DNA from 2 places in the Streptomyces sp. NPDC057099 genome. Region 1 is predicted to be linked to the other one. Evidence: riboswitches for the same ligand, from Rfam matches in the RefSeq annotation. Region 1 holds a riboswitch; the other holds the start of a gene.
What was found. A riboswitch is a leader RNA that binds a small molecule or an ion and turns the genes downstream of it on or off. The one in region 1 is predicted to bind cyclic di-AMP.
Positions count from the first base shown of each region.

Region 2: it holds a riboswitch for cyclic di-AMP, as region 1 does, so the genes downstream of both, ACFT4A_RS20875 (transglycosylase family protein) here and ACFT4A_RS25835 (M23 family metallopeptidase) in region 1, are expected to answer to the same signal.

Region 1 is NZ_JBHUTX010000023.1:84,019-90,281, reverse strand. It holds gene ACFT4A_RS25840 (aldo/keto reductase) at 191-1,135, opposite strand; gene ACFT4A_RS25835 (M23 family metallopeptidase) at 1,283-2,314, opposite strand; cyclic di-AMP (ydaO/yuaA leader) riboswitch at 2,326-2,482, opposite strand; tRNA gene ACFT4A_RS25830 (tRNA-Met) at 2,776-2,849, opposite strand; gene ACFT4A_RS25825 (dihydrofolate reductase family protein) at 2,924-4,051, opposite strand; gene ACFT4A_RS25820 (MarR family transcriptional regulator) at 4,144-4,659, shown strand; gene ribA (GTP cyclohydrolase II) at 4,869-5,510, shown strand; gene ACFT4A_RS25810 (MarR family winged helix-turn-helix transcriptional regulator) at 5,627-6,136, shown strand; gene ACFT4A_RS25805 (SpoIIE family protein phosphatase) at 6,138-6,263, opposite strand, start outside.
Region 2 is NZ_JBHUTX010000015.1:123,679-129,941, reverse strand. It holds gene eno (phosphopyruvate hydratase) at 37-1,317, opposite strand; gene ACFT4A_RS20875 (transglycosylase family protein) at 1,575-2,276, opposite strand; cyclic di-AMP (ydaO/yuaA leader) riboswitch at 2,281-2,447, opposite strand; gene ACFT4A_RS20870 (transglycosylase family protein) at 2,676-3,644, opposite strand; gene ACFT4A_RS20865 (cytochrome P450) at 3,793-5,079, opposite strand; gene ACFT4A_RS20860 (nucleoside triphosphate pyrophosphohydrolase) at 5,125-6,132, opposite strand.

The sequences.
Region 1 (6,263 bases):
CGCAGCCGCAGGCAAACAACAGCCGGGCCGACCACCAGCCCCAGGCCAAGCACCCCAGCCGAAGCCCCACCGCACAGGCCCGGGCCCGTCCCGGCAGCGCGTGCCGAGGCGCTGCCCCCCTGGTCGTCCTGCTCGGCGAGCGTGCTCAGCGAGCAGGACGAAACCCCGCCTCACCCGCCGCAGCGGCCGCTCAGGCCGAAGCCTCCGTCAGGCGGTCGATCTCCGTCTCGGTCAGGGTGAGGTCCCCGACTCCGACCAGTGCCGGCAGTTGCTCCACCGTGCGGGCGGAGGCGATCGGCGCTGCCACCGTCGGCTGCGCGGCGAGCCAGGACAGGGCGACCGTGGCGACGGGGACGTCGTGGGCCGTGGCGATCTCGTCGAGGGCGGCGAGGACGCGGAGGCCACGGTCGGTCTCCAGGTGCTTGGCGGCGCCGCCGGCCCGCGCGCTGTCGACGGTCGTACCGGGCCGGTACTTGCCGGTGAGGAAGCCGGACGCGAGCGCGTAGTACGGGACGGCCGCCAGGCCGGAGCGCTCGGCGAGGTCCAGGAGCTCACCCTCGTAGGTGTCGCGGGAGACCAGGTTGTAGTGGGGCTGGAGGGCGACATACCGGGCGAGGCCCTCGCGGTCGGAGAACTCCAGGGAGGCCCGCAGCCGCTCCGCCGAGATGTTGGAGGCGGCTATGTGCCGCACCTTCCCGGCCTTCACCAGCTCGTCGAGCGCCCCGATGATCTCCTCCACCGGCACATCGGGCTGGTCGAAGTGGGTGTAGTAGAGGTCGATGTAGTCGGTGCGCAGCCGGCGCAGCGAGGCGTCGGCGGCGGCCTTGATGTTGGCGGCGGACAGGCCCTGGAACTCGGGGTGCTGGCTGACCTTGGTGGCGACGACGACATCGGCTCGATTGCCGCGCACCTCGAGCCACTTGCCGAGGACGGTCTCGGACTCGCCGCCCTGGTTGCCGTCGACCCACGCCGAGTACACGTCGGCGGTGTCGACGAAGTTGCCGCCGGCGGCGGTGTACGCGTCGAGCACGGCGAACGACTGCGCCTCGTCGGCGGTCCAGCCGAAGACGTTGCCACCGAGGGCGAGCGGGAAGATTTCGAGGTCGGAGGAGCCGAGCTTGCGAAGAGAAGTCATGCTCCTCGTCAACGGCCATGCCGGAGCGGCTCATTCCAGGACAGACGCAAAGGTCCTGTAAACGCCCCCGCACACACCGAAAACCGGCGGCCCTGACGTCGGGGGGTCGTCGTCAGGGCCGCCGGTGCTTCGACTGGCTTGCGCCGCTTACGGGTTCAGTCCCTTGCCCCGCAGCCACGCCATCGGGTCGATCCCGCTGCTGGAGCCACCGGAGTGCACCTCGAGGTGCAGGTGGGCGCCGGTGACGTTGCCGGTGGCGCCGACACGGCCGATGACATCGCCCGTGCTGACCTTCTGGCCGACGCTGACGCCGATGGAGGACTGGTGCGCGTACCAGATCTCCGTGCCGTCATCGAGGGTGAGGACCGTCTTGTAGCCGTACGAGCCGTTCCAGCCCGCCTCGGTGATGGTGCCGCTGTGCACCGCCTTGATCGGCGTGCCCGTGGGGGCGGCGAAGTCGAGACCCGTGTGGTAGCCGGAGGACCAGTAGGCGCCGGCCTGACCGAAGGTCGAGGTGAGGGTGTACGCGGAGGTCGGCAGCGTGAACTGCTTGGCGAGGGCGGCGAGACGCTCGGCCTCGGCCTTCTTCTTGGCCTCCTCCTCCGCCTTCCGCTTGGCCTCGGCGGCCTTGTCCTTGGCTTCCTTCTCCGCCTTGGCCACGGCTTCCGCGGCCGCCTTCTCGGCGGCGTCGGCGGCGTCCTGCGCGGCCTTGGTGTCGATCTGGTCCTGCTGGTACTCGACCTGGGCCATGATCCGGGCGCGCAGCGCCTCGCCGGCGCCGGAGGAGTTCTCCTCGGTGTCCGCCGTGGCCTTGCCGAGACCGCTGAGCGGAGTCGAGGAGCCCGCGGGGGTGTCGTCGTCCGAGATGAGGGAACCCACCGAGGGCAGGTCCGGCACGGAGATGGAGACCGGCGGCTTGCCGGTCTGGGCGCTGGCCATGCCGCCCGCGCCCACGGCGGCTATGACGCCGACGCCCAGGACGGTGGAGCTGCGGGCGAGACCTCCGCCGCGCTGCTTGGTGACGCGATGCCGGCCACGGACGGGACGGATGGATTCCTCGGTGGGGTTCCACTCCTGGAACGGGCCCTCGTCGGTGCGCTGACCGCCGTAGCCGAAAGTCTCGGTGTCGCGCTGGTTCCGCGCGAACGGGGCCGCGGGGGCAGGCCGGTTGGACGCCACGTGGGCGTACTCCTTTCCTTCCTTCTCGCCTACCGGGTTAGCTGACGGGTTCGGAGCAGGAAGGTCTCCTACGCGCGTATACCGGCCGTGCTTCCACGGTGGTTTACGCCCGATTCACCCCAAGTGGTGGTTCCCCGGTTCCCTTTCGGGATTCGGCGCGTGCGCACGGAGCCGCCTTCTGTGACGGCTGGGACGACCGCGCTGCGTTATCGAACGTTAATAGACCCGGGGAGTGGATTCCAGCGATTCCACTTGATCATTAACCTTTTTCGTGCGGACTTACCTGCCATGACCGGCGTAAATCGGGCGAGTTACCCGCTCCGTAAGTGACGACCGGGTATTGACGGCATGTCAGTTGCTATGCGGAGCGGCGCGCTTCACTCACTGGCAGTAACGGCGGCACGGAAACCGGAAAACACCGAGGGCCGGAACCCTTTCGGATTCCGGCCCTCGGCCTTCAGTAGCGGGGACAGGATTTGAACCTGCGACCTCTGGGTTATGAGCCCAGCGAGCTACCGAGCTGCTCCACCCCGCGTCGTTGTGATTCCAGTGTACGCCATCCGCGGGACCACTCTTGACCACCTCATGCTCAGCAGCGGAATCCGTCCCCTAGAGCAGGTGACGGTTCGGGGCTTTGGCCCGCTGCTCGTGTTCCGGGAGGGCGACGACCATCGCCCCGCCGGCCGCCAGGACTCCGCTGCCGTCGGCGTCCTGGACGAAGGTGTCCGGCTCGTGCCAGGCGGTGACCACTCGGCGGACGCCCGCGTCGAGGAGCAGCCGGGCGCAGGGTGCGGGGCGGGAGGCGCGGCGGGCGCAGGGCTCCAGGCTGCTGTAGACCGTGGCGGTGGCGAGTCGCGGGTCGGACGGGTCGAGCTTCGCCAGGGCCGCCTCCTCGGCGTGCGCGAGAGGGTCGCCGCCCTCGCGGGAGTGGCCGCGGGCCAGTTCCGTGCCGTCGGCCGCGACCACCACCGCGCCCACGCTGAACGCCGTGTCCGACGGCGGGCAGAGGTCCGCCAGTTCGCAGGCGAGGGCCAGCCAGTGGTGGTCGGCGGCGGTGGCGAGGGGGCCGCTGCCCGGGGCGGTGGGTTCGTAGCGCATGAGGACGACGTCCTCGATCCGCCGCGTCTCCAGCAGCCGGAGCCGGCCGCCCTGGTAGCCGCCGGGCCCGAAGAGGCGGGGGGCCTTCGGGTCGCCCACGAAGAGCGGGGCGAGGACCAGTTGGAGTTCGTCGGCCAGGCCCTGGGTGAGGAGCTGGGTGTGGATCAGGCCGCCGCCCTCGACCATGAGCCGTCGCACACCCCGTACGTCGTGCAGGTGGGTGAGGAGCCGACGCCAGTCGAGGTCGGTGCCGAGGGGGACCACGTCGGTGGCGAGACCGAGGGTCCGGGCACGCTCGGCGCCCTGGTCGGTCGTGTAGAGGACCTTCTCGCCGCCCGTGTGCCAGAACCGCGCCTCGGGGTCGAGGTCGCCGGTGCCGCTGACGGTGACCTTGAGGGGGTATTCGGGCCGGCCGGCAGCTGTGCGGGCGGCCCGCCGCTCTTCCGAGTTGACCAGCAGGCGCGGGTTGTCGGCGCGGATGGTGCCGGCGCCGACCAGGATCGCGTCGACGGACGCCCGGACCTCGTCGACCCGGTCGAAGTCGGCCGGGCCGGACAGCAGCAGGCGTTCGGGCCCGGTGTCGTCCAGGTAGCCGTCGAGGGAGACGGCGGCGGACAGCAGGACGTACGGGTGAGGCATCGACGCTCCCCGGTCGGGTGGGACGGCGGACCGGCGGGGCCTAGGGCCTGCCGGGTCTTGGTTCAAGTTTGAAACAAACCTACACTGGCGGCATGACGACTCGCTGGCTCACCCCCGAGGAGCAACGCGCCTGGCGCGCCTACATCGCCTCCTCGCTGCTCCTGGAGGACGCGATCGACCGGCAGCTCCAGCAGGACGCCGGCATGCCGCACCTTTACTACTCCATCCTGTCCGTCCTGTCGGAGTCCCCCGAACAGCGCCTGCGCATGACCGATCTCGCCGAGCGGCTGAAGATCACGCGCAGCCGCCTGACGTACGCGGTGACACGGCTGGAGAAGGACGGCATGCTGCGGCGCGAGGCCTGCCGGTACGACAAGCGGGGCAGCATCGCCGCACTGACCGAGGCGGGGTTCGCCGTACTGGAGCGCGCGGCGCCCGGGCATGTCGAGACCGTGCGGAGCTTCGTGTTCGACCGGCTCAGCGAGGAGCAGGTGGCGCAGCTGGAGGAGATCTCCGCGGCGATCGCGCAGGGGCTCCAGGAGGACGGGACACGGCCGACGTCGGACGACGTGCCGTGGCGGCGGAGGTCCTCCACGGCCTGCTCATGAGGTCCTCCGCGGCCTGTTCGTGGGTCCTCCACGACCCGTTCGTGAGGCCACCCGCGGCCCTCTGAGGCGCTTCAGTGAGGCACGTCACAAGAAACCGAACCTCGTTGCTTCAAATTTAAAGCAAGGGTAGTGTTCCGAACCGTGGATCTGCTTCAAATCTGAAGCAGACGGCTGTGCAGCCGAACAGGAACGGAACCCGGAGGCCCCGCATGCCCGACACCCCCGCCGCCCTCGCCACCCCGCGCTCCCGCGTCCGGGTACCGCTTCGCTTCCACGACGGCTACCAGGTCGACGCCGAGCTCGTCACCTTCCACGGACTGGCCGACCAGCAGGAACACGTGGCCGTCGTCCTGGGCGAGCCGGGCCCGGTCCCGCTGGTGCGGCTGCACTCCGAGTGCCTGACCGGGGACGTGTTCGGCTCGGCCCGCTGCGACTGCGGTCCGCAGCTGCGCGAGGCGGTCGAGCGCATAGCCGACCGCGGCGGCGTGCTCCTCTACCTCCGCCAGGAGGGCCGGGGCATCGGCCTCTACAACAAGCTCGACGCGTACGCCCTCCAGGACGAGGGCCTCGACACGTACGAGGCGAACGCGGCGCTCGGGCTGCCGGAGGACGCCCGCGACTACACGGCGGCGGCCCAGATGCTCCGGGCCCTGGGCATCGAGGAGCTGGACCTGCTCTCCAACAACCCCGACAAGGCGGACCAGTTGCGCACCCTGGGCGTCGACGTGCGCGACCGTGTCCCCACGGGCGTGTTCACCACCGCGCACAACGTCCGCTACCTGCGCGCCAAGGTCCTCCAGACCCAGCACACGCTGCCGCTGGCCGCGCTGACGGAACTCAGCGCCGGCTGAACGGGGTCCGGCCGGGCCGGGCTGAACCGGGGCTGCTTGCCCCTCGGCTCATCGGGTACAGCCTTTGAAAGAGGGTGATCTCCGCAGTACCCGAAGCTTATGGAAAGTGACGTTTCGTGACCGATCTCGGCGCCCCCGGCGCCCCCCGGGCGAGGGGACCGGGCGACGGCCCGGAAGCCGTCGCGTCACAGGTCGCCGATGCCGTGGACAGTCTGACGGCCCTGTGGTCGGTCGCCGCCCAGGAGGCGTCCCTGCGCCTGTCCCCGCACCAGCTGCGGGCGCTGCGCACCGTGGAGGCGGCGGCCGGCCTGAACGTCACGGCCCTGGCGGACGAGCTGGACATCGGCCTGCCCACGGCCAGCCGGCTCTGCGACCGGCTCGCGGCGGCCGGCCTGCTGGAACGGGCCCCGCACCCGGGCACCCGCCGAGAGGTACAGCTGTGGCTCACCGCGCACGGCCGGCACGTCCTGAAGGATGTCGCAGAACGCCGGACCGAGGCCCTGGCCACCGCGCTGGCGGCGATGGAACCGGCGGAACGGGTGGCGCTGAGCCGGGGGTTGCTGGGATTCCTGGCGGCACGGGACGCGGTCGTGCCGCACCCTGACGGCCCTGACGGAACGGAGTGAGTCAGGCCCCCGAGCCGTGCGAGCCGTGCCGGCCACCGGTATCAGCACCGGCACCGGCACCCAGTACGGCCACACACGTGTCGTCCCGCACCGGCAGGGCCGCGCTCCCGGCGTCCCGCAGCACCGC
Region 2 (6,263 bases), on a different contig from region 1:
ACTGGCTCAGGCTTGACCCTTATCGGGTCGCCCGGGTCAGCCCTTGAAGCGCGGGAAGGCGCTGCGGCCGGCGTAGACCGCCGCGTCGTCGAGGATCTCCTCGATGCGCAGGAGCTGGTTGTACTTGGCGACGCGCTCGGAGCGGGCCGGGGCGCCGGTCTTGATCTGGCCGCAGTTGGTGGCGACGGCCAGGTCGGCGATGGTGACGTCCTCGGTCTCGCCGGAGCGGTGGGACATCATGCACTTGAAGCCGTTGCGCTGGGCCAGCTCGACGGCGTCCAGGGTCTCGGTCAGCGAGCCGATCTGGTTGACCTTGACCAGCAGGGCGTTGGCGGCGTTCTCGTCGATGCCGCGGGCCAGGCGCTCGGGGTTGGTGACGAACAGGTCGTCGCCGACGAGCTGGACCTTGTCACCGAGCTTCTCGGTGATGGTCTTCCAGCCGTCCCAGTCGTCCTCGAACAGCGGGTCCTCGATGGAGACGAGCGGGTACGCGTCGACGAGCTCGGCGTAGTACTCGGTCATCTCGGCGGCGGAGCGGGTCTTGCCCTCGAAGGTGTAGGCGCCGTCCTTGTAGAACTCGGACGCGGCCACGTCGAGGGCGAGGGCGATCTGCTCGCCGGGGGTGTAGCCGGCCTCCTTGATCGCCTCGAGGATGAGGTCGAGGGCCTCGCGGTTGGAGCCGAGGTTCGGGGCGAAGCCGCCCTCGTCGCCGAGGCCGGTGGCCAGGCCCTTGCTCTTCAGGACCTTCTTCAGGGTGTGGTAGACCTCGGCGCCCCAGCGCAGCGCCTCGGAGAAGGACTCCGCGCCGATCGGCGCGATCATGAACTCCTGGATGTCCACGTTGGAGTCGGCGTGCGAGCCGCCGTTCAGGATGTTCATCATCGGCACCGGCAGCAGGTGCGCGTTCGGGCCGCCCAGGTAGCGGAACAGCGGCAGGTCGCTGGCCTCGGAGGCGGCGTGGGCGACGGCGAGGGAGACGCCGAGGATGGCGTTGGCGCCGAGGGAGCCCTTGTTGTCGGTGGCGTCCAGGTCGAACATGGCCTGGTCGATCAGGCGCTGCTCGGTGGCGTCGTAGCCGACGAGCTCCGGGCCGATCTGCTCGATGACCGCGAGGACGGCCTTCTCCACACCCTTGCCGAGGTAGCGGTTCGAGTCGCCGTCACGCAGCTCGATGGCCTCGAAGGCGCCCGTGGAGGCGCCGGACGGGACGGCGGCACGACCGGTGCTGCCGTCGTCGAGGCCGACCTCGACCTCGACCGTGGGGTTGCCTCGGGAGTCCAGGATTTCCCGGGCTACGACGACGTCGATGGACGGCACGAGCATCTCCTTCTTATGTGACGCGGGTACGCGGGTCACGTGGACCCGGCGAGGTGCGGGCCGTGGTGGCTCGCGACATGAGCCTAACCGGCTCGGGCCGATCGGCCACCGGGTCGCCCACCCCATGGACAGAACCGAGAGTAAATTGTTTCCGAACGGAACAAAGCCGGGACGCAAAGACCGGCAGAAAAAACCCCGCCCCGGCGCGCGTACGGGGGGAACACGCACCGGGGCGGGGAGCCCATGAGAGCCGCTGCTTACTTCAGGTGCAGCTGCTGGCCCGGGTAGATGAGGTTGGCGTCCTCGACGATGTCCTTGTTCAGCTGGAACAGCTTCTCCCAGCCGCCCTCGACCTTCTCGTCCGCCGCGATCGAGCTCAGGGTGTCACCCTTGGTCACCTTGTACTCGCCGTCGCCCTTCTTGACCTTCTTGCCGGTCGGGGTGGTGACGGTCTTCTTGGCGGCCGGGCGCTCGTCGGAGCGGGAGGCCGGCTGCTGCTGGGTCTCGCGGGACTCGGTGCTCTGCTGGCTCTGCTCGCTCTGCTGCGAGGAGCTGCCGGAGTCGTCCGAGGAGGAGGAGCCGCCGCTGGCGTTCGACAGGCCCTTGCCGCAGACCGGCCAGGCGCCCTTGCCCTGGCCCGCGAGGACCTTCTCGCCGATCTCGATCTGCTGCTCCTTGGTGGCCTGGTCGGCGGTGGCGGCGTACTTGGTGCCGCCGTAGCCGGACCAGGTGGAGGCGGAGAACTGCAGACCGCCGTAGTAGCCGTTGCCGGTGTTGATGGACCAGTTGCCGCCGGCCTCGCACTGGGCGACGGCGTCCCACTCGGAGGCGGTGGCGGCGGAAGCGCCACCGGCCGCCATCAGCGGGGCGGCGACAGCGGCACCGGTGACACCGGCGACGGCGATGGCACGGCTGGCCTTGGACGGACGACGGTGCTTGCCCTTGCTGGAAAACAGCATGGAAGGATCCCCTCACCGACGCCTGCGAGGTGAGCTGTCGGGTTCGGGCCGGTTGAGTTGCCCGGCCGCGCCCCTCCCGGGACACGGCTTCACCCCAAGCCCTTCCGGCGCAACTGGCCGGTCGGGCACCTACCTTGGGTCCCCCGCTCCTGCCTACGGCGCTTGACGCGACGACTGTTCCCGTACGGCCGCTGGCAGGATTCGGCGTTGCGGCAGCCGGGGCTCGTGGTGACGAGCGGTCCCGACCGTAGCCACGCGATCCGCCGAATTTCAAAGACGATCAGGGCTTCTGAGATCTATCTCTCACGGGCATCAAACGGGACATCAGCCGCGAAACATGACGCGAACTCGCGCTGTTTCGGGGCGACTTCCGCCCCCGTTTCCGCACTGCCCGAACCGCTACTTCTCGTCCGCTTCGCCCTCGACCGTGAGCTTCTGACCGGGGCGGATGAGGTCCGGGTCGGTACCGACGGCCTTCTTGTTGCCGTCGTAGAGCTCGTGCCATCCGCCGCTGATGCCAAGGGAGTCGGCGATGGACCAGAGGGTGTCGCCGATCCCCACGATGTAGGCACCTACGGACGAGTCGTCGGAGCCCTCGTCGCCGCGGTCGTCGCGCGAGGCGTGACGGCCCGCGGACTCGTCCGTACGGCCGTTCTCGGGCGCGTGGGCCTCGTCGGCGCTGGGGCCGCGGTGACGGCCGGAGCCGGAGTCGGTCTCGGCGGACGCCGAAGAGTCGCCGTCCTGCCGCGACTTGTCGGACTTGTCACCCTCGGGCGTGGCCGACGGGGAGCTGCTGGGCTCCTGGTCCTGGGAGGCGGACTCCTCGGAGTCGGGCGACTTGTCGGACTTGGTGGATTCGTCCTTCGAGGTCGACGACTCGTCAGAGGACGGCGAGTCGGACGATGAAGGGGACGATCCGAGAGAGTCGAGCAATCCGGACGAATCCGACGAGCCGGACGAGTCGGAGGAGTCATCCGAGTCGGACGACTCCTTGTCCTGCTCGAGGCCGGAGAGCAGCCCGCAGGTGCGCCAGGCGCCGACTCCCTGGTCGGCGAGGATTCTCTCGGCCACGGCTATCTGCTGGGAACGACTGGCCAGGTCGGCGCTCGGGGCGTAGCCGAGGCCGCCGTGGTTCTCCCAGTCCTCCTGCGACAACTGCAGGCCGCCGAAGTATCCGTTGCCACTGTTCTCGCTCCAGGCGCCGCCGCTCTCGCAGTCCGCGACCCGGTCCCAGGTCGTGCCGTCGGCCGCGCTGGCGCCGGTGGCTCCGAGGAGCGGGATCGCGATGGCGGAGCCGGTCACTCCGGCCGCGACGAGGAGGGCCGGAGCCTGGCGGGGGCGACGGTGCCGACCGTTCCCGGAGAGCATACGGAGACCTTTCGCAAGACAGCAGAGACCGGCGCGGCGGAGGGATTTCCCAGGCCGCGCCGATGATGGGTGAACGTATAGGCAGACGATCACTTGTCACAAGTTAATGCCGCGTAGATCACGTGAAGATCACAGGTCTGACGGTGTGTCACCTTTGGGCGGGCGTGGACTCCACCGGCGCGGGCGTGAACTCCACCGGCAGCGTCCGCAGCCCGCGCATGATCAGGCCGCCGCGCCACCTCAGCTCGGCCGGGTCGGCCGCGAGCCTCAGGTCCGGGAGGCGGGTGAGGAGCGTGGCGAGGGCGGTCTGGCCCTCCAGGCGGGCGAGCGGGGCGCCGAGGCAGTAGTGGATGCCGTGGCCGTATCCGAGGTGCTGGTTGTCGCGGCGGGAGAGGTCGAGCACGTCCGGATCGGCGAACCGCTCCGGGTCCCGGTCGGCGGCGGCCAGGACGACGAGGACCGGGTCGCCGGCCTCGATGTGCTGCCCGCCGATGGTGAGCGGCTGGGTGGCGAAGCGCCAGGTGGCGAGCTCGACGGGGCCGTCGAAGCGCAGCAGTTCCTCGACGCCGGTCTCCAGGAGGCCGGTCTCTCCGGCGGCGAGGGACGCCTGGAGCCGGGCACGCTGCTCGGGGTGGGTGAGCAGGGCGTAGGTACCGTTGCCGATCAGGTTCACGGTTGTCTCGAAACCGGCGAACAGCAGGATGAAGGCCATGGCGGCGGCCTCGTTCTCGGTGAGGTGCTCGCCGTGGTCGGAGGCGCGGATGAGACCCGAGATGAGGTCCTCGCCGGGGGTGGGTTCGGCGGGGAGCGCCTCCCGCTTGCGGTGGATGAGGTCGGCGAGGTAGCCGCGCATCTTCTTCACGGACCGCGCCACGCCGCCCCGGGGCCCGCCCTGGTGACGGATCATCATGCCCGCCCAGTCCCGGAAGTCGTCCTGGTCCTCGCGGGGGACGCCGAGCAGGTCGCAGATGGCGTAGATGGGGAGCGGGAAGGCGAACTCGTGGATCAGGTCGGCGGACCCCTGCTGCGCGAACCCGTCGATGAGACCGTCGGTGAGCTCCTGCACCCGCTGCTCGAACTCGGCGACCCGGCGGGGCGTGAACGCCTTGGACACGAGCCGCCGCAGCCGGGTGTGGTCCGGCGGATCGATGTTGAGCAGATGCGTCATCAACTCGGCCTTGCGCTCACCGGGGATACCCGTCTTGCCCTTGGCGTGGGCGGGTTCGTGGTGATGCGCCGGGTTCTTGGAGAGCCGGTTGTCGGCGAGGGTCTGCTTGGCATCGGCGTACCGCGTGACCAGCCAGGCCTCCACACCGCTGGGCAGCTTGGTCCGGTGCACGGGGGCGTGCTCGCGGAGCCAGGCGTAGGCGGGGTAGGGGTCGGTGGCGAACTCCCACGAGAACAGTTCGGGCACCCCGGGCACTTCATGTCGCATGCCATGACCCTACGCAGCGATCGGAGCACCTCACGGCCGCTGCCCTCAGCCCTCGGTCTTCCTGATCGCGTCCCGGTAGGCGCGGGCCGCCGCTCTCAGGGCCGCCTCCGGGTCCACGCCCTCCGATTCGGCGCGGACCGCCAGGGCCAGGAGGTCGTAGCCGATGCCTTCGACGGGCGGAAGCGGTATGTCCAGGTTCGCTGTGCGGGCCCGGGAGGCCAGCTTGGCGGCGAGGGCCAGACCGGGCTGGCCTAGGGGGATGCCCTCGGTGACGGAGGTGCGCTGCTTCTCGACCGCCTTGGTGCGCAGCCAGTGCTCCTTGACCTCCTCTGGGGTGGTGGCCGTCTCGTCGCCGAAGACATGCGGGTGGCGGTGGATCAGCTTGGCGACGATGCCGCCGGCGACGTCGTCGATGGAGAACGGGGTCTCCAGATCCTCCTCGGCGATGCGGGCGTGGAAGACGACCTGGAGGAGGACGTCACCGAGCTCCTCGCGCAGTTCGTCGCGGTCGCCCTCCTCGATCGCCTCGACGAGTTCGTACGCCTCCTCGATGCCGTACTTGGCCAGGCCCTTGTGGGTCTGCCGGGACGACCAGGGGCACTCGGCACGGATGCGGTCCATGACCTGGACGAGGTCGAGGAGGCGGGCGCCCGGCAGGTCGTAGGAGGCGGGGAGCAGCTCCAGCTCCGGCATGTCGACGCGGCCGGTGCCGGCCAGGCGGGCCAGGCCGTCCGTGAGGACCGGCTCGCCCTCGCCGGTCGCCACGACGACCACCGTGCGGCCCCCGGCGCAGGTGTCGACCAGCTCCTGGGCGGCCGGGGAGGCCTCGTCGACGGCTATCCCCGCCTCGCGCAGATAGGGCAGCTGCGGGTGGGTGCCGTCCGCGCACAGCACCTGGTCGGCCGCGTGCAGTGCCTGCCAGGCGGGCCAGGAGAGCAGGCCGGGGGCGACGCGGTGGCTGGTGGTGAGCAGGACGATGCGGCCGGGGGCGGCGTGTGTGCCGGGGGCGGCCTGCTCGGGTCGCGGGGTGGCTTCGGGGCTGTTGGCGTTCACGATTCGAAGCTATCCCACGTCGCCGACAGCCCCCGAAGTTATCCACAGGCCGCAGATCCTGCGGCGCCGGGATTGTCCACAGGCTCCGCGAGGGGCGGGGCCTACCTCCACAAGCCCGCGGAGGGGCGGGC